Regions from separate parts of the Pseudomonas sp. GZD-222 genome, predicted to be linked through region 1. Evidence: predicted binding sites of a transcription regulator. Region 1 holds the regulator's gene; each other region holds the start of a gene.

Region 1 (7,073 bases):
TGGGCTCACAGTCGTAGCCCTGGAATACGGCAATCCAGGTAACAACAAAGGCAAAAACCAGGCTTTTGATCACGCCATTGAGTACATCATCGGTGAACGACACGCTGTTCTGCATGTTCGCCCAGAACGACCCCTCATAGACACCCAACCAGTCCACCGCCACCCAGGACCCACCCCAGATACCGACCACGCTGAAGATCAGCGCCAGCAACGGCAGCGAGATGAAACCGGCCCACAGACGTGGGGCAACAATGTACTTGAGTGGATCGACACCGATCATCTCGAGACTGGACAACTGCTCGGTGGATTTCATGTTGCCGATTTCGGCCGTCAGCGCCGAACCTGCGCGCCCGGCAAACAGCAGTGCAGTCACCACCGGCCCCAACTCACGCAGCAAGGTCAAGGCAACCATCTGGCCCACCGCCTGTTCCGAGCCGTACTTGGCCAGAATGCTGAAACCCTGCAGCGCCAGCACCATGCCGATAAAAACCCCGGACACGACAATGATCGCCAGCGACAGTACGCCAACCGAGTACAGCTGCCGGACCAGCAGCTGAAAACCGCCGCCGGTACCACTGCGCCCTACCAGCGAGTGCAACAGGAATAGAAAGGACCGGCCGAGCACGGCCAGTACGTCAATGGCCGAGCGGCCAAAGCGACGAATACGTTCGAGCAAGGATTTTCTGCGCATCAACGCTTCCCCAGAAGATCGGCGCGGTAGTCCGGCGCAGGAAAGTGAAAGGGTACCGGGCCATCCGGGTCGCCTTTCATGAATTGACGAATGCGCGGGTTATCGGACCCCATCAGCTCATCCGGCGTGCCCTGGCCAAGTACCTGGCCATCGCCCACCACATAGATGTAGTCGGCAATGCTGGCGGTTTCGGCCAGGTCGTGGGAGACCACGATACTGGTGATACCCAGGGCATCGTTGAGCAGGCGGATCAGGCGCACCAGAACGCCCATGGCGATCGGATCCTGGCCGACAAAGGGTTCGTCGTACATAAGGATCTGCGGGTCCAGGGCGATAGCTCGGGCCAGCGCCACTCGACGCTTCATGCCCCCGGAAAGCTCGTCGGGCATCAGTTCGATGGCACCGCGCAGGCCGACGGCCTGCAGCTTCATCAGGACGATGTCACGGATCATTTCGTCAGACAGCTGGGTATGCACCCGCAACGGGAACGCCACGTTTTCGAACACGTCGAGGTCAGTGAACAGCGCGCCGCTCTGGAACAGCACGCCCATCTGCTTGCGCGCATCGAACAGGTCGCTGCGCGACAGCGTCGGCAGATTCTGCCCGGCGACCCATACCTCGCCACTGGCCGGACGCAACTGTGCGCCCATCAGACGCAACAGTGTGGTCTTGCCGCACCCGGAAGGTCCCATGATGCCGGTGACCTTGCCGCGGGGAATGCGTATATCGACATTATTGAAGATGCTGCGCGAACCGCGCTTGAAGGACACACCCTTCAACTCGACCGCGTAGGCGTTATCAACGCTCATCTAGACTCCTTGCGATGCAGCCTTCTCACTCAGACGCGCGCCCCCTTCATGGAGGCACGCACGCCCTGAGCGGGCCGAACAGGCGGCGAACTATACCATCGCTGATAGCAGTGCCCCAAGGCCACAGCAGTGCTTGTTCAGCTAGGGTTAAGGTTGGCGAGCGACTGTATGACAATCACAAGGTGAGGGTTTTGCGCATTGCCGCTATAATCGCCGCCTTTTCATCAGGCAATCCGATTTTCGACATGAGCCAATCCAGCGACCTGATCCAATCCGCGCAACGCACCATCCGTTTCGAACTCGAGGCGGTTGAGGGCTTGCTAGCCCACATCGACGCCGATTTCGTCAAGGCATGCGAGCTGATCCTGGCCAGCAAAGGCCGGGTAGTGGTGGTCGGCATGGGCAAATCGGGGCATATCGGCAACAAGATCGCCGCAACCCTGGCCAGCACCGGTACACCGTCGTTCTTCGTTCATCCCGCTGAAGCCAGTCACGGCGACATGGGCATGATTACCCGCGACGATGTCATCCTCGCCCTGTCCAACTCCGGTTCGACCGCCGAAATTGTCACCCTGTTGCCCCTGATCAAACGCCTGGGCATCCAGCTGATCAGCCTGACCGGCAACCCGGATTCGCCGCTGGCCAAAGCTGCCGAGGTCAATCTTGATGCACGCGTCGCCCAGGAAGCCTGCCCGCTGAACCTGGCGCCAACGTCCTCGACCACGGCTGCGCTGGTACTGGGCGATGCCCTGGCGATTGCCTTGCTCGAAGCACGCGGCTTTACCGCTGAAGACTTCGCTTTCTCGCACCCCGGTGGCGCCTTGGGACGTCGCCTGTTGCTGAAAGTGGAGAACGTCATGCACGCAGGCGACGAGCTGCCTCAGGTGCAACGCGGCACCCTGCTCAAGGACGCGCTTCTTGAAATGTCTCGCAAAGGTTTGGGAATGACAGTGATCCTGGAAGCCGACGGACGGTTGGCCGGGATTTTCACCGACGGTGACTTGCGTCGCAGCCTGGACCGCAGCATCGACGTGCACACGACCCTGATCGACGAGGTCATGACCGTACACGGCAAGACCGCCCGTGCCGAGATGCTTGCCGCAGAAGCCCTGAAAATCATGGAAGACCACAAGATCAGCGCCCTGGTGGTGATCGACAAGGACGAGCGCCCGGTTGGCGCCCTGAACATGCACGACCTGTTGCGTGCGGGAGTGATGTAAATGAGCCAGGACCTGCTCCAGCGCGGCAAGGCGATCAAGCTTGCGGTTTTCGACGTGGACGGCGTATTGACCGACGGCCGCCTGTATTTCCTCGAAGACGGCAGCGAATTCAAGACCTTCAACACCCTTGATGGCCAGGGCATCAAGATGCTCATGGCCTCGGGCGTGACCACGGCGATCATCAGCGGACGCAAGACCCCGGTGGTGGAACGCCGGGCGAAGAATCTGGGCATTCCCCATCTGTACCAGGGCCGCGAAGATAAAATGGTGGTGCTGGACGAACTTCTTGGCCAACTCAACCTAAGCTATGAACAGGTCGCCTATCTGGGTGACGACCTGCCTGACCTGCCGGTGATTCGTCGCGTCGGCCTGGGCATGGCCGTAGCCAATGCCGCAGCCTTCGTCCGCGAGCACGCCCACGGGATCACCAAGGCCCGCGGTGGCGAAGGTGCAGCCCGCGAATTCTGCGAGTTGATCCTGCAAGCCCAGGGCAACCTCGACGCGGCCAACGCCCACTACCTGTAGAGCGACACATGTTCAGTAAAAAGATCCGCAGCATTGCGCTGTACAGTGTGATTGCCGCCTTGCTGGTGGCGGTCGGCTACTGGAACATCGGCCCGGAAAGCTTCCTAGACAAGCCGGTGGCTACTGTCGACCAGAACGCAATCGACTATTACGCCACCAATGCCCACAGCGTGCAGTTTCTGCCAGATGGCAAAATGCAGTACGAAATGACCGCCGACAAGGTCGAGCACCTCAAGGTCAGTGAAGTGACCCTGCTGACCAAGCCGGACCTGCAGATGTACCGCGGCACCACCTACCCTTGGCACGTACAGAGCGAAAAGGGCGAGGTCAACCCGGATGGCAGCGAAGTTGAATTGATTGACTCGGTACGGGTTGCCCGCACCGATGAAAAGAACCGCACCATGATCATTACCACCAGCCGCATGACGGTATTCCCGCAGAAGCAATATGCGCAAACCGAGCAAGCCGTTAGAATCGACGGCGCCGGTGGCGTCACTACGGGCAATGGAATGAAAGCGTATTTGAAAGACGGCAGGATGGACCTGCTGTCCAACGTAAGAGGACAGTATGAGGCTCGTTAAAACCCTCCCCTTTTTGCTCAGCCTGAGCGCAGCACTGGGAAGCGCGAGCGCCTGGGCCCTGCCGAACGACCGTGACCAGCCTATCCGCATCCAGGCCGACAACGCGCATCTGGATGACAAGAAAGGCGTTGCCACCTACACCGGCGACGTCATCATCACCCAAGGGTCGATGATGATCAAAGGCAACACCGTGACCATCACCCGCGCCGACTCCGGCGATATCGACGTGGTGACTTCGGTGGGCAACCTGGCCTACTTCGAGCAGCAACAGAGCGCCGCCAAGCCGGACAAGATGCAAGGCTACGCCGTCACCATCCAGTACCAGGCGCAAAAAGACCTGGTAGTGCTGACTGACCGCGCCAAGGTGATCAACGAAGGCAATACCACCGAAGGCGAGAAAATCGTCTACAACACCAAGTCGCAGGTAGCGACTGCAGGTCGTGGCGGCAACGTCACCACTCCGCGTCAGCGTATCGACATGGTGATCCAGCCGAAGAAGAAGGCCGAGTAAATGGCGACCCTCAAAGCCCAGCACCTGGCCAAGAGCTACAAGAGCCGACAAGTGGTACGCGACGTCAGCCTGTCTATCGACAGCGGCCAGATCGTCGGCTTGCTTGGCCCTAACGGCGCCGGCAAGACCACCTGCTTCTACATGATCGTCGGCCTGGTCCAGGCCGATCAGGGCCGCGTCCTGATCGACGACCTGGATGTCAGCCATCAGCCGATGCACGGCCGTGCGCGTGCCGGGATTGGCTACCTGCCTCAGGAAGCGTCGATCTTTCGCAAGCTGTCGGTTGCCGACAACATCATGGCGATCCTTGAAACCCGCAAGGACCTGGACCGCGATGGCCGGCGCAAGGAGCTGGAAAGCCTGCTGCAGGAATTCCACATCAGCCACATTCGCGACAACCTCGGCATGAGCCTTTCCGGTGGCGAACGTCGCCGCGTGGAGATTGCTCGCGCCCTGGCTACGGCACCGAAATTCATCCTGCTCGATGAACCCTTTGCTGGTGTCGACCCGATTTCGGTCGGCGACATCAAGCAGATCATCCATCACCTCAAGGCCAAGGGCATCGGTGTACTGATCACCGACCACAACGTCCGCGAGACCCTGGATATCTGCGAAACCGCTTACATCGTCAACGATGGTCAACTGATTGCCGAAGGCGACGCAGAGACCATCCTGGCCAACGACCTGGTCAAAGAGGTGTACTTGGGCCACGAGTTCCGCTTGTAAGTTCGAGGCGACAAAGCGCTTGCCATGGGCAACTGTACCGGTGAAATCCGGCTTAATTGTTACAGCACCCTAGGCAAACGCTCCAACTTAAGGCATATATCTTGCTTAAAGTTGGCGCCTCGGTGCCCTTGTAGTGGATGGCGCCTGTGCGCCGGCGAAAAAGGTGTTAAGCCCCTGCCATGAAACCATCGCTCGTCCTAAGAATGGGCCAGCAACTGACGATGACCCCTCAGTTGCAACAGGCTATCCGACTGCTCCAGCTTTCTACCTTGGACCTCCAACAGGAAATCCAGGAAGCGCTGGAATCGAACCCGATGCTCGAACGCCAGGAAGAAGGCGACGATTTCGACAACAGCGACCCGATGGCCGATAACGCCGAAAGCAAGCCTGTTGCCGAGGTCCAGGACACCAGCTTCCAGGAAACCGCGCCGACCGTGGACAGCCTGGAAGAAGGCGAATGGAACGAGCGCATTCCCAACGAGCTACCTGTCGACACGGCCTGGGAAGACATCTACCAGACCAGCGCCAGCAGCCTGCCCAGCAACGACGATGACGAGTGGGATTTCACCACCCGCACGTCGGCCGGCGAAAGCCTGCAAAGCCACCTGCTCTGGCAGCTGAACCTGGCGCCCATGTCCGACACCGATCGGCTAATTGCGGTCACCCTGATCGATTGCATCAACAATCAGGGCTACCTGGACGAAACCCTCGAAGAAGTCTGCGAGTCCTTCGACCCCGAGCTGGATATCGAGCTCGACGAAGTCGAAGCCGTCCTGCACCGCATCCAGCAATTCGAGCCTGCCGGCATCGGTGCTCGCAACCTCAGCGAATGCCTGCTGCTGCAACTGCGCCAACTACCAGCCACTACCCCGTGGATGGCCGAGGCCCAGCGCCTGGTCCGCGACTTCATCGACCTGCTCGGCAGCCGTGACTACAGCCAGCTGATGCGGCGCATGAAGCTCAAGGAAGACGAACTGCGCCAGATCATCGAGCTGGTCCAGAGCCTCAACCCGCGTCCCGGTTCGCAAATCGAGTCCAGCGAAGCCGAATATGTGGTCCCTGACGTCATCGTGCGCAAGGACAACGAACGCTGGCTGGTCGAACTCAACCAGGAAGCGGTACCACGACTGCGGGTCAATCCCCAGTACGCAGGTTTCGTCCGCCGCGCCGACACCAGTGCCGACAACACCTTCATGCGCAACCAATTGCAGGAAGCCCGCTGGTTCATCAAGAGCCTGCAAAGCCGCAACGAAACCCTGATGAAGGTGGCCACCCAGATCGTCGAACACCAGCGTGGTTTCCTCGACCACGGCGACGAAGCAATGAAACCGCTGGTGCTGCACGACATCGCCGAAGCCGTGGGCATGCACGAGTCGACGATTTCCCGGGTTACCACGCAGAAATACATGCACACCCCCCGCGGAATCTACGAGCTGAAGTACTTTTTCTCCAGTCACGTCAGCACCTCCGAAGGCGGGGAATGCTCGTCCACAGCGATTCGCGCGATCATCAAAAAACTGGTTGCAGCGGAAAATCAGAAAAAGCCATTGAGTGACAGCAAGATCGCTGGTTTACTGGAGGCACAAGGCATCCAGGTAGCCCGTCGCACCGTCGCCAAGTACCGCGAGTCCCTCGGCATTGCACCGTCGAGTGAGCGCAAGCGACTGATGTAGCCCCTGAGATCGCCACAGCAGTTCAGTGGCAGGCGCAACACCTGCCTCTTATGCACGGGCAACAAAGGAGAAGCTGTATGCAAGTCAATATCAGTGGACAGCATGTAGAAGTCACCCAGCCGCTGCGCGAGTACGTCGAACAGAAACTGAAACGGCTGGAAGGTCACTTCGACAAGATTACCAATGTGACGGTGATCATGAAGGTCGAGAAACTGCAGCAGAAAATTGAAGCGACGCTGTTTATTCCCGGCGGCGAAGTGGTTGCGAATGCCGAACACACAGACATGTATGCAGCGATCGATGCCTTGACCGACAAGCTCGACCGCCAACTGAAAAA
Region 2 (7,073 bases), on a different contig from region 1:
CTGCTGATCGCTCCGGGCATTCAGGAGAAGTTCGGTGCGGTGAACCACACCGTGGGTACCCAGATCGACATCGTACCGACCATCATGGGCCGCCTGGGTGGCGAAACCCGCCATCAGTGCTGGGGGCGTGACCTGCTCAACCTGCCGGCTGGCGATCCGGGCTTCGGCATGATCAAGCCGTCGGGTAGCGAGCAGATCGTTGGTCTGCTCAAGGGTGACCGCATCCTGATCGAGTCCAAGGACATGGCTCCACGCATGTACCGCTACGAGCTGGGTGCCAACTTCAAGGCCGAGCTGATTGAAAGCCCGGACCAGAAGGACCTGACCCACAAGCTTGAGTCGTTCATTCAGACCGCGACCAAGAGTCTGCTGGACAACACCGCAGGTGTTATCCACGGCGTGCCGGACTAACGCACCCAGCGTGTTGCGTTAAACTGAAAAGAGGCCTTCGGGCCTCTTTTTTTATGCGGCGGGCAATCTGCAACTGAACATTTCACCTCCACCTACAGTCAACGGAAAGTAGGGCAGATTCACCCTGAGCGTCAGTACAGAGGAGAATCCAATGAAAGCGTGGGTCATTACCTTTGTTGATCAGAAAGGCGAGCGTACCTCGCTGCCATTCACGTCTGAGCAGGAACCCAGCATCGAAGAGGCTGCACGCCTGATTCGTGCCCATCTGTTTCCAGTCATGGACGAACTGGACCTCAATGACTTCCAGGATCGCGCCACGATGCCCACAGCCAAATGGCTGAAGGAGCAGAACGGCGTAGAAATTACCGCCATCACCGAGGCGCCCTGAAGCCTCTGGTTGGCGCGCTTGGCAAGTAAGCGCTACGCTGCAATCAAGGTCGGGCCGTTTTTTGTGATAGCCCGGGCTTGCCGATCCACGTCATGCATTCAGCTCGAATTGCCCCCGCACAGCTTGTGTGGCGGGCAGGTGCGTTTTGCACTGAAAGTCTATCCATCGGTAGTTAGGAGGACGATTCATGAGCAGCCAATACGAGGACATCAGCAGCACGGTATTGCGTCAGATGAAAGAGGGCGGATTCAACTTTGCCCAGATTCATCCCATTGAGTTTTATGCGGTTTTCCCCGATGAGGCACGGGCACGACGGGCAGCTGGACAGTTTCGCGGAGAGTCGCTGAGCGCCCAGGTACATGAACGCGATGATGGCGCCTGGCACCTGGAGTTAAGCAAGGTGATGTACGCCACCTACGGCGGTATCGACGAGTTCGAGCAGGATTTCGAAGCGCTGATAGCCCCGCTGGGCGGCGAAATCGAAGGCTGGGGCGTTAAACACGAGCGCCCGCTGGCCTGAACGACGCTTCGCAATGAGGCGTTGATCCCCTGGCAGTCCGAGCGGTTGCACGCATCTGGTGCAGCCGTTCTTTATTGAAAATACAACCTATTGAAATCCAAGGAATTATGCCGCTGGCACGGGGCTTGCGATGGCTCGGGTGCACGGGTGACAAGGAGTTCGGCATGATCCGCACCTTTTACGATGAGATGTACAGCGCAGACGGCCAGGTCCGTCCGCATTACCGGGAGTTCGCCCGCTGGTTGGCAGAGACTCCGCCTGAGCTGCTGGCGCAACGTCGGCGTGAAGCCGATCTGCTGTTCCATCGCGCCGGCATCACCTTCACCCTTTATGGTGACGAGCAGGGCACCGAGCGCCTGATCCCTTTCGATACCATTCCGCGCAGCATTCCGGCCAGTGAATGGCGGGTGGTGGAGCGCGGCTGTATCCAGCGGGTCAAGGCCCTGAACATGTTCCTGGCCGATCTTTATCACGGTCAGCGGATTCTTCGCGCCGGGATCATTCCGGCGGAGCAGGTACTGGCCAACGAGCAGTACCAATTGGCGATGCAGGGGCTGGATCTGCACCGTGACATCTACTCGCATATCTCCGGGATCGACCTGGTGCGTGACGGTGACGGCAGCTACTACGTGCTCGAAGACAATTTGCGCACCCCTAGCGGCGTCAGCTACATGCTTGAAGACCGCAAGATGATGATGCGTCTGTTCCCCGAGCTGTTCGCCGCCCAGCGCATCGCCCCGATCGACCACTATCCCAACCTGCTGCTCGACACCCTGATAAGCGCCAGCCCCCTGGATAATCCCAGCGTGGTCGTGCTCACCCCCGGGCGTTTCAACAGTGCATTCTTCGAACACGCTTTTCTGGCGCGGGAGATGGGCGTCGAGCTGGTCGAAGGTGCGGACCTGTTCGTACGTGACGAGCGCGTGTTCATGCGTACCACCGACGGGCCGAAGGCGGTCGACGTGATTTATCGGCGCCTGGACGATGCCTTCCTTGATCCCTTGGCCTTCAATCCCGAGTCGATGCTCGGTGTGCCCGGGCTGCTTTCCGCCTATCGCTGCGGCAACGTTGTGCTGGCCAATGCCATCGGTACCGGCGTGGCCGACGACAAGTCGATCTACCCCTATGTCACCGACATGATTCGTTTCTACCTGGACGAAGAACCGATCCTCAAGAACGTCCCGACCTGGCAGTGTCGCAAGCCGCAAGAACTGTCTCATGTACTCGCGCACTTGCCAGAGCTGGTGGTAAAGGAAACCCAGGGCTCCGGTGGCTACGGCATGCTGGTCGGCCCGGCTGCAACGCGCGCCGAGATCGATGCCTTCGCTGCCAGGATCAAGGCGCGCCCTGCGGCCTATATCGCCCAGCCGACGCTGTCGCTGTCGACCTGCCCGACTTTTGTGGAGAACGGGATTGCCCCGCGGCATATTGATTTGCGTCCGTTCGTGTTGTCCGGTCGCGAGACCCGGGTGGTGCCAGGAGGCCTGACGCGGGTGGCGCTGCGTGAAGGTTCGCTGGTGGTCAACTCGTCTCAGGGCGGCGGTACCAAGGACACCTGGGTGGTCGAGGATTAAGCCATGTTGAGTAGAACTGCCTCTGATTTGTACTGGATGTCGCGCTATCTGGAGCGTGCGGAAAACCTTGCGCGGATGCTCGACGTCAGTTACTCGCTGTCACTGATGCCCCAGGACGGTCGTGGCGATGGCCTGGATGAAATGGCCATGCCGCTGCTGATCACCGGCACCCTGGACGACTATCTGGAGCGCCACGGCCAGTTGCATGCCGAGCGCCTGTTGCACTTTTTTGCCCTCGACCCGGACAACCCGGCGAGTATCTACAGTTGCCTGGGCGCAGCGCGTGCCAGTGCGCATGCGGTGCGTGGGCGAATCACCGCCGACATGTGGGAAAACATCAACGCCACCTGGCTGGAAATCCGTGGCATTGCCGAGCAGGGGCTGGGTCGTTACGGCATGAGCCGCTTCTGTGAGTGGATCAAGGAACGTTCACACCTGTTTCGCGGCGCCACCTACGGCACCATCATGCGCAACGATGCGTTTCGCTTTATTCGCCTGGGCACCTTCATCGAACGCGCCGACAACACCCTGCGCCTGCTCGATGCGCGCTACGAAATGCTCGGCGACGAGGCGGAAGCGGTCAGCGACAGTTCGGCCCGCGGTTACTACCAGTGGAGTGCCTTGCTGCGGGCATTGTCCTCGTTCGAGGCCTACACCGAGATCTATCGCGACGCGCCGGCCGCCCGCCATGTGGCTGAGCTGTTGCTGTTACGCGCCGATGTGCCGCGCTCGCTACGCGCCTGCACCGAAGAGATCGACCAGATTCTCGCCAGCCTGCCGGGCAGCAACGGTAGGGCGGCCCAGCGCCTTGCCGCCGAAGTGGATGCGCGGCTGCGCTACACCGGCATCGACGAGATCCTCGCCGAAGGCCTGCACCCCTGGTTGACCCACTACATCCCGCTGGTGCGCCAGTTGGGCAACGCCATCCAAAGCGCTTACCTGGAGGCCGTATGAGACTGACCATTAGCCATGAAACCGCCTACCACTATGAAGATCAGGTTCGTGCCAGCATCCAGTACCTGCGCCTGACCCCCCATGACAGCGAGCGCCAGCAGGTACTGGCCTGGCAGCTGGACTTGCCGCGCCCGGTGCGTGCGCAACTGGACCCGTTTGGCAACATCCTCCACGTCTTGAGCCTGGACGAGCCACACTCGGACCTGGTCATCAGTGCGCGCGGCCTGGTGGAGATCGACGAATCCCGTGAAGCCGAGCACGAAGCGCAGTCAGCGCTGCCGTTTTTGCGCTTTACCCGCCTGACCGAGGCCGATGAGGCCTTGCGCGCTTTTGCCAGCCAGCAATGCCGTAAGCGTCGCGATCGCTCGGCACTGATCGAACTGATGAACGCGCTCAATCAGCGCATGGCCTACAGGCCCGGCAGCACAGCGGTGGACACCAGCGCCGCTCAGGCGTTTGCCGGGGGCGCCGGGGTGTGTCAGGACCATACCCATGCCTTCCTGGCGTGTGTGCGTAGCCTGGGGGTGCCAGCGCGTTATGTCTCGGGTTACCTGTTCGACAGTCAAAGCCAGCAGATGGCCAGCCATGCCTGGGCCGAAGCCTGGCTGGACGATGCCTGGTACAGCTTCGATGTGACCAATCAGTTGGCCAGACCGGAGCGCCACCTGAAGCTTGCAGTTGGCCTGGACTACCTGGATGCCTGCCCGGTGCGCGGCATGCGCCGGGGCGGCGGTTTCGAGCAAATGCACGCCAAGGTGCTGGTGACGCCGAGCTTTACCGCTCAACAACAGTGAGCATCAGGGCTGTTTGCGTGTGGCCATGTGGGCTAGGTAAGCGAGCAGGGCATCGAGCTCCGGGTCGCTGAGCACGGTGCTGGTGAACCCGGGCATTTTTGCCTGCGGCCACTGGCGCAGGCTCTGCGGATCGCGGATGTAGCTGCGCAGGAAGGCGGGCTGGAAGTATTCGGTAGGGTTGTGCGGCAGGTTCAGGTCCGGGCCGAATTGGGCGTCGCCTGCGCCATTGAGGCGGTGGCAGGCCAGGCAGTTTTTCTGGAACAGGGCAAAGCCCAGGTTGACAGGGTCGTCACTGGCCAGCTGCGCCGCCGGAAGAAGGGCCGGAAAACGTACGGCGACTGGTGCCAGGCGGCGAATGCTGGCGACCTGGAAGGGCCACTGTTCCGGGCTGATACCTGCGCTTGCGGGAGCGGTCCAGACCAGGTAGAACGGACCCGCGCTGTGCTTGCCTGCGCCTAGTGGTGGCCAGGGTTTGTCCGGGTCTTCGACTGCCAGCCAGGCCCGTGCCGGACCGTCCTTGAGCAAGGGCGCCGCTGGCATTTCGGCGGCAAAACCGTCATCGGCTACGGCTTGCAGGTGATCTTCCGGCGAGATGCCTTCGAGCAATACGGATAGGGGCACGGCACGGTAGTGCATGGTTCGCTTGTAGGAGACGTCGTTATCGATCTGGATGTCCTGCGCCTTGGGATGAGCGAGCAGTTCCGCGCTTTGCCAGTGACGGCTGCCATTGCCCAGTTCCAGCGTCAATTGCGCCGCCTGCAAAGGCAGGCAGAGCAGGAGCAAACACAGGGTCAGGCAATGGCTCATGAGTAGTCTCCAGCAGTCAGGGCTGGCAGAGTACCTGCGCAGGGCCATAGTGGGCCATAGTGAGGATTAGCCAAACAGGCGTGACAGGTTCGGCAGAATCAACAGCAGGGTGGTGGCAAAGAGAATGAGTCCGGCTTGACGTACTTTGTGTTGTTTGAACATGGCTGACCGCCTTTTTGTTGTTATTCCTGAGTGCCCAATGGCTTCCTTGTCGTCGATCCGGCAAACATGGGTAACGCGGTTTGACGTTCAGACGCGAACCTTTGCTAATGGGTATACCTCTAACCTTAGGGTCAACGTTACCCGTGTTTTAGATCGCTTTGGTCTTTCAATATAAATATTTGTGTTTTTTGGCTATGAGGCCTTATGCCATCTGGTAACTATTCCCCTTGCTAGACACTTGCAATGGTTCTGCACCTGGATCCACTTGGGGTGACCGTTCGTCAGTGCATCATACTTGCTTGCACGCCTTATTCGGGGCAGGCTCTAGGGGGCAATCCCGCCTTTGTCGTTCAGGACTATTTTTATGTCGCTACGCATCTGCATCCTGGAAACCGACGTCCTGCGACCCGAGCTGATCGGGCAGTATCAGGGCTACGGACGGATGTTCGAGCAGCTGTTCGCCAGTCAACCGATCGCCGCCGAGTTTGACGTGTACAACGTGATGAACGGCGACTATCCCGCCGATGACCAGGTGTTCGACGCCTACCTGGTGACGGGCAGCAAAGCCGACTCCTTCGGGACTGATCCGTGGATCGAGACCCTCAAGGGCTATTTGCTCGAACGCTACAATCGCGGCGACAAGTTGTTGGGTGTGTGTTTCGGCCATCAGGTGCTGGCTTTGGTGCTGGGCGGCAAGACTGAACGCTCGTCGCAGGGCTGGGGCGTGGGTGTACATCGCTATCAACTGGCTGCCAAGGCGCCCTGGATGGACCCTACAGTGTCCGAGCTGACCTTATTGATCAGCCACCAGGATCAGGTTACCGAACTGCCTGCAAACGCTACGGTGATCGCCTCCAGCGATTTCTGCCCTTACGCGGCCTACCACATCGCCGATCAGGTGCTGTGCTTCCAGGGCCACCCTGAGTTCGTCCACGACTACTCCCGTGCGCTGCTCGACCTGCGCCAGCAGAGCCTGGGTCAGGAGGTCTACCAGAAAGCCGTGGCCAGCCTGGTCGAAGAGCACCAGGGTGGCATGGTCGGCGAGTGGATGATGCGCTTTGTCGCACACCAGCAGATCGCTAAAGCCAGCCTGAGCGCTTGAAGCTGGCAAACAGCGCCGTGCAGCCTGCGACAATCCCGCCGAGCACGGCGAAGTAACCGTAGTGCCAGGTCAGCTCCGGCATGTTCTGAAAGTTCATTCCGTAGATGCCCGCCACTGCGGTGGGGAACGCCAGGATCGCCGCCCAGGCGGCGAACTTGCGCTGCACGATACTCTGCCGCGATGACTCCAGCAGCATGCCGATCTCGATGGTCTGGCTGGCGATGTCGCGGATCCCGGCCAAGTCTTCCATCTGCCGAGTCACGTGAATCTGCACATCACGAAAGTACGGGCGCATGTTCTTGTCGATAAACGGGAAGGTCAGGCGTTGCAGTTCTTCGCTGACCTCGACCATCGGCGCCAC
Region 3 (7,073 bases), on a different contig from region 1:
GATCAGTATTACGTCAAGACCGGCACCAACGAGTGGAAGTCTTACACTCTGATCGATGGTCGCAACCCGCTTGACCCTACTCAGGAGCCGCCGGAGCCTCTGGAAGGCAACATCACCTTTAATCCTGATGGCAGTGTCGACACCATGACTGCGGGTGCTGCAGGTTCGGGTTATGAAGTGGTGAACAAGGTCTTCAAGTTGACCGGCTGGATACCTGCCACTGTTACCGACGCGAACGCCAAGCCGCCGGTGTGGGGTTCCAACGGTTCTGAGGCCAGCGCCGGTGGTATCGCGATCGATATGACCGATACGACCTCCTACAATACCCCGACCACGCGCCTGTCGCAGAGCCAGGACGGTTACGCTACCGGTATCCTCTCGAGCCTGAGCATTGACTCCAGCGGTGTCATGTTCGCCAGCTTCAGCAACCAGCAGTCGCGCGCTATTGGTCAGGTCGCTATTGCCTCCTTTGCCAACGAGCAAGGGCTGCAGCCTATGGGTGGTACGCGCTGGGCCGAGACCTACTCCTCGGGTATCCCGGGTGTCGATGCACCGAAGACCGGTACCCTGGGCGCCATCGCCTCCAACTCTTTGGAAGCGTCCAACGTCAACCTGACCAACGAGCTGGTCGAGCTGATCAAGGCGCAGAGCAACTATCAGGCGAACGCCAAGACCATCTCGACCCAGAGCACCATCATGCAGACCATCATTCAGATGGCCTGATGCGGGTGTGAAGCGTTAGTGGTGGACGGACCCCTTTCTTGGAAGGGGTCTTTCATTTCAGAGGTATCGATCATGTTGCAACGAGTGGCGTTAGCCTTGTTCGCGGTGCTGCTGATGACTCAGGTGCGGGCTGATGCCGCGTCCTGGTACCGCTGGGAAAGCCAGGCCGATGGGCGCCTGGTCTGCGCGCAGTTTTCTCCGGGTGATGGCTGGAAGCGTTTTGCCGGTCCGTTCAACAACGCGGCGTGCCGTGACTACTGACGCTTGCCGCTAGCGGCAAGCTGGCGCCGTAATTTCGACGGCGTTTCTCCTCGTCGCCTCTAGGTGCGACGGCCAAGCCCTTGTCTGGCGGGGCTTTTAGCCACTTCTGTAAAGTTGGTTTGAAACTTGCTACAAGCACTGCAAAGCAGCGGCGAACGGCAAGTGTTCGCCAGCGCAGGGGAGGAATACTGTGGACAAGATGCTGTACGTGGCCATGACCGGTGCCAGCCAGAACGCGCTGGCGCAGAAGGCGCATGCCAACAACCTGGCGAATATTTCCACCACCGGTTTTCAGCGTGACCTGGAACAGGCACGCTCGATGCCGGTGTTCGGTGACAGCTTTCCGGCGCGTGCCTATGCCATGACCGAGCGGCCAGCGACGGATTTCGCGCCTGGCTCGATGCTTGAAACCGGACGCGATCTGGATGTCGCCATTGGCGGCGATGGCTTTATCGCCGTGCAAGCGCCCGATGGCAGCGAAGCGTATGTGCGTACCGCGAGCATGAACATCGATGCCCTGGGTGTGCTGCGTGCCGGCAACGGCATGCCGATCATGGGCAATGGCGGGCCGATTGCGGTGCCGCCGGAGCAGAAGATCGAAGTCGGTGAAGACGGCACCATCACCATCCGCGCCATGGGTGAGGGGCCGCGGGTGATGGCTGAAGTTGACCGGATCAAGATGGTCAACCCGGATCTCAAGACCATGACCAAAGGCCCCGATGGTTTGATCCACACCAACACTGGCCAGCCGGCCGATGCCGACGCCAATGTCAAACTGGTGTCGGGTTTCCTTGAGAGCAGTAACGTCAACGCAGTCGAGGAAATGACCTCGGTGCTGGCGCTGTCCCGTCAATTCGAACTGCACATCAAAATGATGACCACGGCCAAGGAAGGCGACGAAGCCATGGCTCGGGTTTTGCAAATCGGCTAATTACACAGACGTAGCGCCGTAAAACAGGCGCGCGAGGAGAACAGCATGCTTCCGGCTCTTTGGGTCAGTAAAACCGGTCTGTCCGCCCAGGACATGAACCTCACCACCATTTCCAACAACCTGGCCAACGTGTCGACCACCGGTTTCAAGCGTGATCGTGCCGAGTTCCAGGACCTGTTGTACCAGACCCGCCGTCAGGCCGGTGCCCAGTCGACCCAGGACAGCGAGCTGCCTTCGGGCCTGCAACTGGGTACCGGTGTGCGCATCGTCGGCACCCAGAAGAACTTCAACGCCGGTAGCTTGCAGACCACCGAGAACCCGCTGGACATGGCGGTCGATGGCCGCGGCTTCTTCCAGATCCTGCAGCCAGATGGCACTGTCTCCTACACCCGTGACGGTACCTTCCACCTGAACTCCGACGGCCAGATCGTCACCGCCAGCGGTTTCGCCCTCGAGCCTGCCATTGTGGTTCCGCCTGAGGCACAGACCTTCACCGTAGGCCGCGATGGCACGGTTTCGATCACCACTGCAGGTAACCCGGCAGCACAGGTCATCGGCAACCTGCAGACCGCCGACTTCATCAACCCGGCCGGCTTGCAAGCCGTGGGTGGCAACCTGTTCCTGGAAACCGCAGCCAGCGGCGCGCCACAAGTCGGCACCCCAGGCCTGAACGGCTTTGGTGTGGTCCAGCAGCAGACCCTGGAAAACTCCAACGTCAGCACCGTGGAAGAGCTGGTCAACATGATCACTACCCAGCGTGCCTACGAGATGAACTCCAAGGTCATTTCCACCGCCGACCAGATGCTCTCGTTCGTTACCCAGAACCTGTAAGTGAAGTCTCCAAGGTCGCTTGAACGGCGCCTGTTACACCGTGAGGTCAGAGTCATGAGTCGTTTGTTATCTGTACTAGCCCTGAGTGGGATCACTGTGCTGGCCGGCTGCGTTGCGCCGACGCCCAAGCCCAATGATCCGTACTACGCGCCGGTATTGCCGCGTACGCCACTGCCGGCGGCGGCCAACAACGGCTCGATCTACCAGGCCGGTTTCGACCAGAACCTGTACAGCGACCGCAAGGCGTTCCGGGTTGGTGACATCATCACCATCACCCTCAACGAGCGTACCCAGGCGAGCAAGAATGCCAACTCGCAGATCGCCAAGAACAGTAAGGCAGATATCGGCCTGACCTCGTTGTTCGGCTCGTCGATGACTACCAACAACCCGTTCAGCGATGGCGACTTGAGCCTGAGCGCCGGCTACAGCGGTGACCGTGCGACCAAGGGTGACAGTAAGGCAGGGCAGGGCAATAGCCTGACCGGCTCGATCACCGTGACCGTTGCCGACGTGCTGCCCAACGGCATCATTGCCGTGCGCGGCGAGAAGTGGCTGACCCTCAATACCGGCGATGAGCTGGTGCGCATTGCCGGCATGATCCGCGCCGACGACATTGCCACCGACAACACCGTGCCTTCGACCCGGGTTGCCGATGCGCGCATCACCTACTCGGGAACCGGCTCCTTTGCCGATGCCAGCCAGCCGGGTTGGCTCGACCGTTTCTTCATCAGCCCGCTTTGGCCTTTCTAGGTTCGGATGACCATGTTCAACTTCAAGCAGCTGATTACCGCCGCGCTTCTGATGTCCATTGCGTTTGCCGCACAGGCCGAGCGCCTGAAGGACATTGCCAGCATTTCCGGCGTGCGTAGCAACCAGCTGATCGGCTACGGCCTGGTGGTGGGGCTCAACGGCACGGGTGACCAGACGACCCAGACGCCGTTCACCCTGCAGACCTTCAACAACATGCTGTCGCAGTTCGGCATCAAGGTGCCGGCAGGCACCGGCAACGTGCAGCTCAAGAACGTCGCCGCGGTCTCGGTGCATGCCGACCTGCCGGCGTTTGCCAAGCCGGGGCAGGTGGTGGATATCACCGTGTCCTCGATCGGCAACTCCAAGAGCCTGCGCGGTGGCAGCCTGCTGATGACGCCGCTCAAGGGTATCGATGGCAACGTCTATGCGATCGCTCAAGGCAACCTGGTGGTCGGTGGCTTTGACGCCGAAGGCCGCGACGGCTCGAAGATTACCGTCAACGTGCCCTCGGCGGGACGCATCCCCGGTGGTGCCTCGGTTGAGCGTGCCGTGCCCAGCGGTTTCAACCAGGGCAACAGCCTGACCCTGAACCTCAATCGGCCGGACTTCACCACCGCCAAGCGCATCGTCGACAAGGTCAACGAACTGCTTGGTCCGGGTGTGGCCCAGGCCCTGGACGGTGGTTCGGTGCGGGTCACTGCGCCACTCGATCCAAGCCAGCGTGTCGATTACCTGTCGATCCTCGAGAACCTGGAAATCGATCCGGGCCAGGCGGTGGCCAAGGTCATCATCAACTCGCGTACCGGCACCATCGTCATCGGCCAGAACGTCAAAGTGTCGCCAGCGGCGGTCACCCACGGCAGCCTCACCGTGACCATCACCGAAGATCCGATCGTCAGCCAGCCCGGGCCGTTCTCCAATGGCGAGACCGCTGTCGTGCCGCGCTCGCGGGTCAATGCCGAGCAGGAAGCCAAGCCGATGTTCAAGTTCGGGCCAGGTACCACGCTGGATGAAATCGTTCGAGCAGTGAACCAGGTGGGCGCGGCCCCCAGTGACCTGATGGCGATTCTCGAAGCGCTGAAGCAGGCCGGCGCGCTCCAAGCCGACTTGATCGTGATCTGAGGACTGGCGCATGGAAATGCCGAAAAACCCGATAGCCAACATGGCTGACACCGGAGCCTACACCGACCTCAATCGACTCAGCTCGTTGAAGGTCGGCGACCGCGACAGTGAGGCCAACCTGCGCAAGGTGGCCCAGGAATTCGAGTCACTGTTTCTCAACGAGATGCTCAAGTCGATGCGTTCGGCCAGCGATGTGCTGGCCAAGGACAACCCGCTCAACACCGAGACCACCAAGCAGTACCAGCAGATGTATGACCAGCAGCTGGCGGTGAGCATGTCCCGTGAAGGCGGCGGCATCGGTCTGCAGGATGTGTTGATGCGTCAGTTGTCCAAGCAGAAGGCGGTTTCGGCGAGCAATACCAGCCCGTTCCCGCGCTTCGATGTCCAGCCGCGACCATTGGGTGCGACAGCCGTTGGGGTGCCTGAGCGCGTGCAGGAGACTGCGATAACGCGAAATGATGTGGCAGCACTGAACTCCCGTCGCCTGGCGTTGCCAGGCAAACTGACCGATCGCTTGTTGGCGGGCCTGGTGCCGGCAGCGGGCGGTGTGCCAGCCACGACTAACACCGCACCGATCCCTGGGCGTTCGACCCTGGCCGGCGACGCCGTGGTCAAGGGTGACTGGCAACCGGCGCAAGCGTTCGCCGCGCCGGGCAACCTGCGCATTTACGGCCGCGCCATGGCGCAGCCGCCGTTGGCCCCGGCCAAGCGTGCTTTCAGTTCTTCGGACGACTTTGTCGCGACCATGCTGCCGATGGCCGAACAGGCCGCCAAGCGTATCGGTATCGACCCTCGCTACCTGGTGGCTCAGGCCGCTCTGGAAACCGGTTGGGGCAAGTCGGTCATGCGTCAGGACGATGGTCGCAGCAGTCATAACCTGTTTGGCATCAAGGCTACCGGCAACTGGCAGGGTGAGCAGGCGCGGGCGATCACCAGCGAGTTTCGCGATGGTCAGTTCGTCAAGGAGACGGCGGCGTTCCGTTCCTACGATTCCTATCAAGACAGTTTCCATGACCTGGTAAGCCTGTTGCAGAACAACGCTCGCTATAAAGAAGCGGTCAAGGCTGCCGATAAACCGGAACAGTTTGTACGCGAGCTGCAGCGGGCCGGTTACGCAACCGACCCGGATTACGCGAGCAAGATCTCGCAGATCGCCAAGCAAATGAAATCCTACGAAAGCTACGCAGCGATTGGCACCACTACGCAACTATAAGGTTTGAACCATGGCGAGTTTGATCAACATCGGAATGTCGGGGCTCGGCGCTAGTCAGGCAGGCCTGCACACCACGGGTAACAACATTACCAATGCCGATGTCGCTGGTTATTCGCGCCAGCAGAACGTGCAGCGGGCCAACGGCTCGCAGCAGAACGGCAATGTATTTATCGGCACCGGTACGACCCTGTCCGATGTGCGTCGGGTGTACAACGCCTACCTCGAAAACCAGTTGCGTACCACCACCTCGCTGAACAGCGATGCTGCGGCGTATCTCAATCAGGTTGCGCCGATCGACAGCATGCTGTCCGACGCCGATACCGGTATTACCGGCGCCTTGAAGAGTTTCTTCACCGCCATGCAGAGCGCGGCCGCCAAGCCCAACGAGGATGCCTCGCGCCAGTTGCTGCTGACCAGTGCGCAATCGCTGAGCAAGCGCTTCAACACCATCGCCAACCAGCTCAACGAACAGAACAGCAACATCAATGGCAATCTGTCGTCGATGGCTGATCAGGTCAACAAACTGTCGGCAACCATTGCCCAGTACAACGACCAGATCTCGCAGATGCAGGGCACCCCGAACGACCTGCTCGACCAGCGCAACGAAGCGGTGCGTCAGTTGTCCCAGCTGGTCGGTACCCAGGTGGTCGAGCGTGAAGGCAATCTGGATATTTACCTGGAGAATGGCCAGCCGCTGGTGATGGGCAAGACCATCAACACCCTGGAGACTGTGCCGAGCAAGAACGACCCGACCCGGGTCAGTATCCAGCTCAACCGCGGCACCACGGTCATGGACGTCACTTCCAGTCTCAAGGGCGGCGAGATTGGCGGCCTGCTGCGTTATCGCAGCGAAGTACTCGACCCCTCGCTCAACGAGCTGGGGCGCGTGGCGCTGGTCATGGCTGATCAGATCAACCGCCAGTTGGCCCAGGGTATCGACAAGAACGGTGAATTCGGTGCCGCCCTGTTCAACAACATCAACAGCCCTGAACTGATCAGCCAGCGCAGCATTGCCAAAGCCGGCAACACCGGCAACGGTATGCTTGATGTGGTCATCAAGGACACTGGCAAGCTGAGCACCAGCGACTACCAGGTGACCTTCACCAGTGCTACTGGCTACAGCGTCAAGAAGCTGCCGGACGGGACCGCCATGGGGCCGTACGACATCACTGATGATCCGGCGCCGGTTATCGATGGCTTCAGCCTCAATCTCAATAGTGGTGCGGCGCAAGCGGGTGACAG
Region 4 (7,073 bases), on a different contig from region 1:
AGTGCAATGCTGCCCAGGCCAGCAAGATTGAGCATCATCTCGCCGCCGGTCTGACTAATAGTGACGCTGCTGACCGTGGCTGGCAGCAGGGTGTACATATCCAGCTGCTTGCCCTCAATGGTGGTCTTGGCGGCAAAGTTGTAGGTGCCCGGATCGACCTTCTCACCCTTGTCGTTGGTGCCATCCCAGACGAAGGCGGCGTTGCCGGCCTTCTGCTCGCCCAGATCGATGGTCTTGACCACCTTGCCATCCTTGTCGGTGATCGTGACGGTGGCATTGCTCAGCGACTGCGGCACAACCACCGAGCCGTTGAAGCTCTTGGTGGTATCGACCACAGCCTTGTCGGTCTGGGCGATCACCGAGCGACCGACCAGCGACGAAGCCTGCAGCGCCTGGGACGACTTGTAGTTGCCGGAGATCGCAGTCACCGACTCATTGAGCGAGGTGATGCCTTCCAGGCTACTGAACTGCGCCAGCTGGGCGACGAACTCGCTGTTGTCCTGGGGATCGAGCGGGTTCTGGTTACGCATCTGAGTAACCAGCAACTGCAGGAACGCATCCTTGCCCAGCGTCTGGTTGCCGGTCTTGCTGTTGGTTGCCGCGGCAACGCCACTGTTGTTGGTTTCAGAGGTCTTCTTGACCGACGCCTTGAGCACGTCGTTCAGGTTTACACCGGCGGTGGTGTCGTTAACGCTTGCCATTGGCTTAGTCCTTTATCACTGACCCAGGGTCAGGACCTTCTGCATCATGGTCTTGGCCGTATTCATCAGCTCGGCGTTGGTCTGGAACGAGCGACTGGCAGAGATCATGTCCGCCATTTCCTCGACCACGTTGACGTTCGGGTAGTAGACATAACCGTCCTTGTTCGCCGCTGGGTGATTAGGCTCGTAGCGCGCTTCAAGGTTGCTCTGATCTTCCACCACACCCAGCACCTGGACGCCCTGCCCGGCAGCATCCTGATCCTGGAACAGCGACTGGCCGACGCCGCCCTGGGCTTGCTGGAAGGTGGTGGCGAATACCGGGTGACGGGCGCGGTAGGTCTGATCGATGCTCGACGAGACGGTCTCGGCGTTGGCGATGTTCGAAGCGACGGTGTTCAGACGCGTGGTCTGGGCACTCATGCCGCTACCGGCAATGTTGAAGACACTGGCGAGGGACATGACTTACTCTCCGCGCAGGGCCGATACCAGCCCTTTGAATTTACTGTTGAGCAGCGTAAAGCTGGCCTGGAAACCCACGGCGTTTTCCGCGTAGCTCGACTGTTCGAGCTGGGCATCGACGGTGTTCTGGTCGATCGACGGCTGCATCGGCGTGCGGTACTGCAGGCTTTCGTCAGCCATGCTCAGGCCTTCGGCCTCGATGTGCCGGCTGTTGGTCCGGTCCAGCGCGAAGTGACCCTTGCTGGTTTTCTCGGCCTGGGCCGCCAGGACTGAGGCGAAGTCCATGTCACGCGCCTTGTAGTTCGGCGTGTCGGCGTTGGCAATGTTGTTGGCCAGCACCTCGGCACGCTGGGCGCGAAAACCCAATGCCTTTTCGTGGATGCCAAGCGCTTTGTCGAAGCTGATGCTCATGTCGGGGAAACCTTCGAAGGTTTTTCGTTGACTGAGCTAGAGCAAGAGCCATGCCAAAAAACAAAACCCCGTAAATACGGGGCCTTGATCGGATTGCCGTTGGCGGCAATGCCAGAAAAGCGGCAAAGGATTTCCGCTCGGCGCCAGCAAAGCGGCAATTCCCCGGTAGGAGCGGGCTTGCCCCGCGATGCGGTCCGTCAAACATATCGCATCGCGGGGCAAGTCGGGTCGCCGCACCGCCGCTCCCACAGAGGCCGGCCCCATTACTTGGCCTGGTAGATAATCCCGGGACTGCACTGCACCATCTGGTAATGGTCCGGCAAGCCATTGAGGGCTTCGGATGCGCCAAGAAACAGATAACCGCCCGGTTTGAGCGTGCTGTGAATACGCAGCAGGATGTCTTTCTTGACCTGGGCCGAGAAGTAGATCAGCACGTTGCGGCAAAACACGATGTCGAACTTGCCCAGACTGGCATAGCTGTCGAGCAGGTTGAACGAACGAAACTCAACGCGACTGCGAATCGGCGCCTTGACCGCCCAGCGCCCTGGCGCCTTCACATCGAAATAGCGTTGCAGGCGCTCCTGGGACAAACCACGGGCAATTGCCAGGCTGTCGTACTCACCGGTCTTGCAGTTGGTAAGCATGGTCCCGGACAGGTCGGTGGCAACAATCTGCGCACCCATCTTCAACTGGCCGATGTTGCTGCGCTCGAACTCATCGATGGCCATGGAAATCGAGTAAGGCTCCTGCCCCGAGGAACAGGCCGCCGACCAGATGCGCAGGCGCTGCCCCGGATTGGCCTTGATCTGCTCGGGCAATACCTTGTTCTTCAGCACTTCGAAGGGATAGGTATCGCGAAACCAGAGGGTTTCATTGGTGGTCATGGCATCCACCACCTGCTCGCGCAAGCCGCTGCGCGGCTGGCTCTGGATACGCTGTACCAGTTCGGTCAGGGACTTGATGCCCTGCTGCTCCATCAGCTTGTTGAGACGGCTGGAGACCAGGTACTGCTTATTTTCGCCCAGCAGGATGCCACAGGCTTTTTCCAGGAAGACCCGGAACTGTTCGAAATCCAAATTACCCGTAGACAATGATGCCGCCTCTTAAATCGTGTGAACCGCCAGGGGCTGAACCCCTGGCCGTTAGTGCGTGGCCTTGATGCGATCGACGACGCGCTGGGCGAGGTCGTCCGGCTTGAACTTGGCGAGGAAATCATCTGCCCCGACCTTCTTGACCATCGCCTGGTTGAACACTCCGGACAGCGAAGTATGCAGGATGATGTGCAACTTTTGCATGCGCGGGTCGCTGCGGATCTCAGCCGTCAGGGTATAACCATCCATCTCCGGCATCTCGATGTCAGAGATCATCATCAGGAATTCTTCTTCCGGACGCTTGCCCTCATCCACCAGATTGCGCAGGTACTGGAGCGCCTGGCGACCGTCATTGAGCGCCACGACCTCCACCCCGACCGTCTGCAGGCAACGACTGACCTGCTTGCGCGCCACCGACGAATCATCGACCGTCAGCACCCGCAACAGCACCGCCTTGTCCTGCACCTCGGCATCGACCACGCCGGCAGAGATCGACTCGGAGGTCGGCGCCACTTCAGCGAGGATCTTCTCGACATCGATGATCTCGACCATCTTGTTGTCGACCCGGGTGACAGCGGTCAGGTAGTGATCACGCCCGGTTCCCTTGGGTGGCGGATGGATCTCTTCCCAGTTCATGTTGACGATGCGCTCCACCGAGTGCACCAGAAAACCCTGGGTCTTGGTGTTGTACTCCGTGATGATCACGAAGCTCTTGCTGACATCTTCACTCAGACCGGGCATACCGGTCGCCATCGCCAGATCGAGGATCGGGATGGTTGCCCCACGAATATTCGCGACACCGCGCACTACCGGATTGGACTTGGGCAGCACGGTCAGGGGTGGGCATTGCAATACCTCCCGCACCTTGAACACGTTGATCCCGTAGAGCTGCTCGCCATTCAGACGAAACAGCAGCAGCTCCAGGCGATTCTGCCCCACCAGTTGCGTGCGCTGGTTCACCGAATCCATTACACCAGCCATGCCAGACTCCTTCACCAAACGCTTCGAACTTCGTACCCAGTCTCGGCACGCGCTTTGCTTTTTTTAATCGTATGAACATGAAAACGACATTTTTCCGCCGCCTGACCCGCCCGCTGCCCAGCTATTTTGCCGCGCTGTGCCTGCTGGTACCCGGGGCTCGCCCGTTGGCTGACGCTTTCACCTTGCCTGAACAGCTTATCGGCGTCACCCAGGGGTTTCTTGAATTCACCGTGGAAGACTACCTGGCCAGCAGCCAGACCGAGGGACGCTACGAAATCCAGGTCAACACCCTCGACCCGCGCCTGCGCATGCCGCTGTGTGACAGGCAACTGGACGCCAACCTGGAAAGCCCGGCACAGCCAATCGGCCGCGTAACGATCAGGGTTCGCTGCAACGGCAGCTCTCCTTGGACGGTGTTTGTGCCCGCCCAGGTACGTCTTTTTCGCAGCGTCGTGACCGTGGTTCGCCCGCTCAAACGTGAAAGTGTTGTCGGCGAGCAGGACGTCACCCTGCGCGAGCGCGACGTAGGGCTGCTCAACCAGGGTTTCCTGAGCAGCCTGGACCAGGCTGTCGGGCTCAAGGTTATCCGACCAACGGTCATGGACCAGGTGCTGACACCCCAACACCTGGAACAGGCCGAAGTGGTGCGCAAAGGTGATCAGGTGGTCATTACCGCCCGCAGCGGCACCCTCAGCGTCCGCATGCCGGGCGAAGCCCTGAGCAAAGGCGGCCAGAGCGAGCAGATCCGGGTGCGCAATCTCAATTCCAAACGGGTGGTCAAGGCCAGGGTAACCGGGCCGGGCCAGGTTGAAGTGGCCATGTAAGCGAGTAATCAACGAAGAACTCTGGCGATCAGGAACTGCTTTTCCTAAACTGTGTCCCATTGGACGCCCGAAACGTGCCGCGCATGCTGTAGATCAATTGCGCCCTAAAGTTTTTTCAGGATTGGCCGAAAGCAAGGCAAGCGTCCATATCCCCAGAGGTTTTCTGATCATGGTCATCGACTTCAGTCGTTTGAATAATTCTCCGTCGGTTGCCGGCGTGCGCACTGGCAACAGCCAGGAAAGCGCCACCAGCAAGACCGCAGCCAAGGCCGACAGCGTCGTCCAGGGCGGCGCCAGCGGCGAAGCTGTACACCTGAGCCACGAGGCCCAGCAGTTGCAAAAGGTCAGCGACAAGCTGCGCGACCAGCCTATTGTCAACAGCGCCCGGGTGGCGGAGTTGAAACAGGCTATCGCCGACGGTAGCTACCAGGTCGACGCCAACCGTGTCGCCAGCAAACTGCTTAATTTCGAAGCCCAGCGCTAGCCTCTGGCGCGCTGACTTCAGGACGCTTGAACCAAAGAGCCAGCCATGCACGACACCACCTTGCTGAAATTGATCGAAGACGACTTTGCGCCAGCGCAACAATTGCTGGAATTGCTGCAGACCGAGGCGACTGCCCTGCACGGTCGTGACATGCCGCTGCTGGAAGACATCCTGGCGCGCAAGCAGTCGCTGGTAATTCTTCTCGATCAGCAAGGTCGGCGGCGCAGTGAACTGCTCGCAAGCCTTGGCCTGAGCCAGGACCGCGAAGGCGTCCAGCAACTGGCCGACCAATCGCAACTAGGCGAATTGCTCCTGCAGCAGCTGGATATCCTGGGCAAACTGCTTGCCGACTGCCAGGCGGTCAACGAGCGTAATGGCCGCGCGATCCAGCTTCAGCAAAGCACCACAGCCAATCAGATCAAAATCCTCATGGGTGGCGAATCACCGTCACTCTACGACGCTCGTGGATCAACCTCACCCCTTGCCAAGCCACGGGCGCTCAGCCAGGCTTGATTGCCTGTATCAAGGCACGGAACATACTGGCAAAATGCCGTTACTTGCGTGTGTCGTTTATGCCTGGAGATTGACTACCCGTGTTCAATGAAGCAGAAGCTCCGCAGCCTCCGAAGGTGCTCACTACCCCTTTGGAAATTGCCGCCAACTTGCGGTCGCTGCAAGAGAGCCATGACCCACTGATCATCACCTTCCACGAACGCAGCCAGCGCTTCCAGAGCTACGTGGTCGAGGTCGACCGCGAAAGCAATCGCCTGGCGTTTGATGAAATGATCCCCCGTGACGGTGAGCGCTACCTTGAAAATGGCGAGCCGTTCCGCGTCGAGGGTTTTCATGATGGCGTGCGTATCGCCTGGGAATGCAACACCCCGATGAGCATCAGCGAAGTGGACGGCCATCGTTGCTATCGCGGCGTACTGCCGACCGAAGTGGCCTACCACCAGCGTCGCAATGCGTTTCGCGCCGCACTGAAGCTGTCGCAACTGGTCGACATCAAGCTCGACGGCGACAAGCTCAAGGGCAATGGCGAACTGCGCGGCAAGCTGCTGGACATCTCCGCCACGGGCTGCAAGCTGCGCTTCGAAGGCAATGTCGAGGAACGTCTGCAGCTGGGTCAGGTATACGAGAAGTTCGCCTCGGGCGCTCCGCTGGGCTTGTCGCAGGTTGAGGTGGAGCTTCGCCACCTGCATTTTGAAGAGCGCCTCAACGCCACCTTCGCAGGCGTGCGCTTTCATAACCTGAACGGTCAGATGCAGCGCAAGATCGAAACCTTCGTCTACCAGTTGCAGCGTGAAGCGCGGCGCTTCGATAAAGACGACTACTAAGTTTCAACACATCGCGGGGCAAGCCCGCTCCCACAAGCACTGTGGGAGCGGGCTTGCCCCGCTATGACGTTCACACCGACGCCGGCTTCTCCCCCGCCTCACCAGCATCACCCTCTTCTTCCTCTTCAGTATCCTCAGCCGCTACCGGCGCCTGCATCTGATCCTGCACGACTTGCTCATCAACCCGCGGGTCGAGCGCTGCCGACAGCGGCGAACCCGCCGCCGGCATGGCCACGTGATTGAGTGGCGCATCGTCGACCTGGTGCAGCCCGGTGACCGCCTTCGGACGAATCCGCCAGACCAGCACCAGGGCAAAGAACACAAAGAAGGCATAAAGCATCTGGTGGCCGAGCACCTTCATCAGCACCCCTGCCGCCAGCGGTCCGATACTGGCGCCCACGCCATAAGTCACCAACAACATGGCGGTCAACGAAACCCGGCGCTCGCTTTCCACGTGGTCGTTGGAGAATGCCACCGCCAAGGGGTACAGACAGAACTGCAGCAACGACACGACAAAGCCGGCAATGAACAGCACAAGCAGCGGCACCGTCGGCAGGATCGCCAAGGGCAACGCGGCAATGGCCAGACCCACCGCCACGCTGCGGATCAATACCGCGCGATCATAGCGATCCGACAGCCAGCCCAGCGGCCACTGCACCAGCAGACCGGCGAAAATACAGCAGCCCATGAACAGACCGATGTACTCGGTGCTCAGCCCTTGCTTGGCCGCATACAGCGGCGCCAGACCGTAGAACGAGCCGACGATCAGCCCGGACCCCAGCACC

The links. Region 1 encodes sigma-54, which starts transcription at its own class of promoters, with help from an activator protein. Its sites were predicted from a motif close to ANTGGCATNNANNTTGCTNT; they were not measured.
Region 2: the regulator sigma-54 is predicted to act here: its motif matches at 1,432-1,451, upstream of ACO6VD_RS00970 (circularly permuted type 2 ATP-grasp protein).
Region 3: the regulator sigma-54 is predicted to act here: its motif matches at 1,098-1,117, upstream of ACO6VD_RS13545 (flagellar basal body rod protein FlgF).
Region 4: the regulator sigma-54 is predicted to act here: its motif matches at 1,610-1,629, upstream of flgB (flagellar basal body rod protein FlgB).

What each region holds. Positions count from the first base shown of each region.
Region 1 covers NZ_JBMOWO010000021.1:22,306-29,378, reverse strand. The annotation lists gene mlaE (lipid asymmetry maintenance ABC transporter permease subunit MlaE) at 1-691, opposite strand, end outside; gene ACO6VD_RS04355 (ATP-binding cassette domain-containing protein) at 691-1,500, opposite strand; gene ACO6VD_RS04350 (KpsF/GutQ family sugar-phosphate isomerase) at 1,746-2,720, shown strand; gene ACO6VD_RS04345 (KdsC family phosphatase) at 2,721-3,245, shown strand; gene lptC (LPS export ABC transporter periplasmic protein LptC) at 3,254-3,826, shown strand; gene lptA (lipopolysaccharide transport periplasmic protein LptA) at 3,813-4,337, shown strand; gene lptB (LPS export ABC transporter ATP-binding protein) at 4,338-5,063, shown strand; gene ACO6VD_RS04325 (RNA polymerase factor sigma-54) at 5,243-6,736, shown strand; gene hpf (ribosome hibernation-promoting factor, HPF/YfiA family) at 6,814-7,073, shown strand, end outside.
Region 2 covers NZ_JBMOWO010000007.1:97,304-104,376, forward strand. The annotation lists gene ACO6VD_RS00955 (LTA synthase family protein) at 1-411, shown strand, start outside; gene ACO6VD_RS00960 (hypothetical protein) at 563-799, shown strand; gene ACO6VD_RS00965 (ribonuclease E inhibitor RraB) at 987-1,319, shown strand; gene ACO6VD_RS00970 (circularly permuted type 2 ATP-grasp protein) at 1,484-2,893, shown strand; gene ACO6VD_RS00975 (alpha-E domain-containing protein) at 2,897-3,847, shown strand; gene ACO6VD_RS00980 (transglutaminase family protein) at 3,844-4,641, shown strand; gene ACO6VD_RS00985 (c-type cytochrome) at 4,645-5,448, opposite strand; gene ACO6VD_RS00990 (amidotransferase) at 5,975-6,712, shown strand; gene ACO6VD_RS00995 (magnesium and cobalt transport protein CorA) at 6,690-7,073, opposite strand, start outside.
Region 3 covers NZ_JBMOWO010000071.1:69,645-76,717, reverse strand. The annotation lists gene flgE (flagellar hook protein FlgE) at 1-723, shown strand, start outside; gene ACO6VD_RS13550 (hypothetical protein) at 796-984, shown strand; gene ACO6VD_RS13545 (flagellar basal body rod protein FlgF) at 1,175-1,915, shown strand; gene flgG (flagellar basal-body rod protein FlgG) at 1,961-2,746, shown strand; gene flgH (flagellar basal body L-ring protein FlgH) at 2,801-3,496, shown strand; gene ACO6VD_RS13530 (flagellar basal body P-ring protein FlgI) at 3,509-4,618, shown strand; gene flgJ (flagellar assembly peptidoglycan hydrolase FlgJ) at 4,629-5,831, shown strand; gene flgK (flagellar hook-associated protein FlgK) at 5,842-7,073, shown strand, end outside.
Region 4 covers NZ_JBMOWO010000071.1:77,379-84,451, forward strand. The annotation lists gene flgD (flagellar hook assembly protein FlgD) at 1-701, opposite strand, end outside; gene flgC (flagellar basal body rod protein FlgC) at 717-1,160, opposite strand; gene flgB (flagellar basal body rod protein FlgB) at 1,164-1,571, opposite strand; gene cheR (protein-glutamate O-methyltransferase CheR) at 1,835-2,662, opposite strand; gene ACO6VD_RS13580 (chemotaxis protein CheV) at 2,714-3,643, opposite strand; gene flgA (flagellar basal body P-ring formation chaperone FlgA) at 3,715-4,467, shown strand; gene flgM (flagellar biosynthesis anti-sigma factor FlgM) at 4,637-4,951, shown strand; gene ACO6VD_RS13595 (flagella synthesis protein FlgN) at 4,997-5,464, shown strand; gene ACO6VD_RS13600 (flagellar brake protein) at 5,545-6,288, shown strand; gene ACO6VD_RS13605 (MFS transporter) at 6,359-7,073, opposite strand, start outside.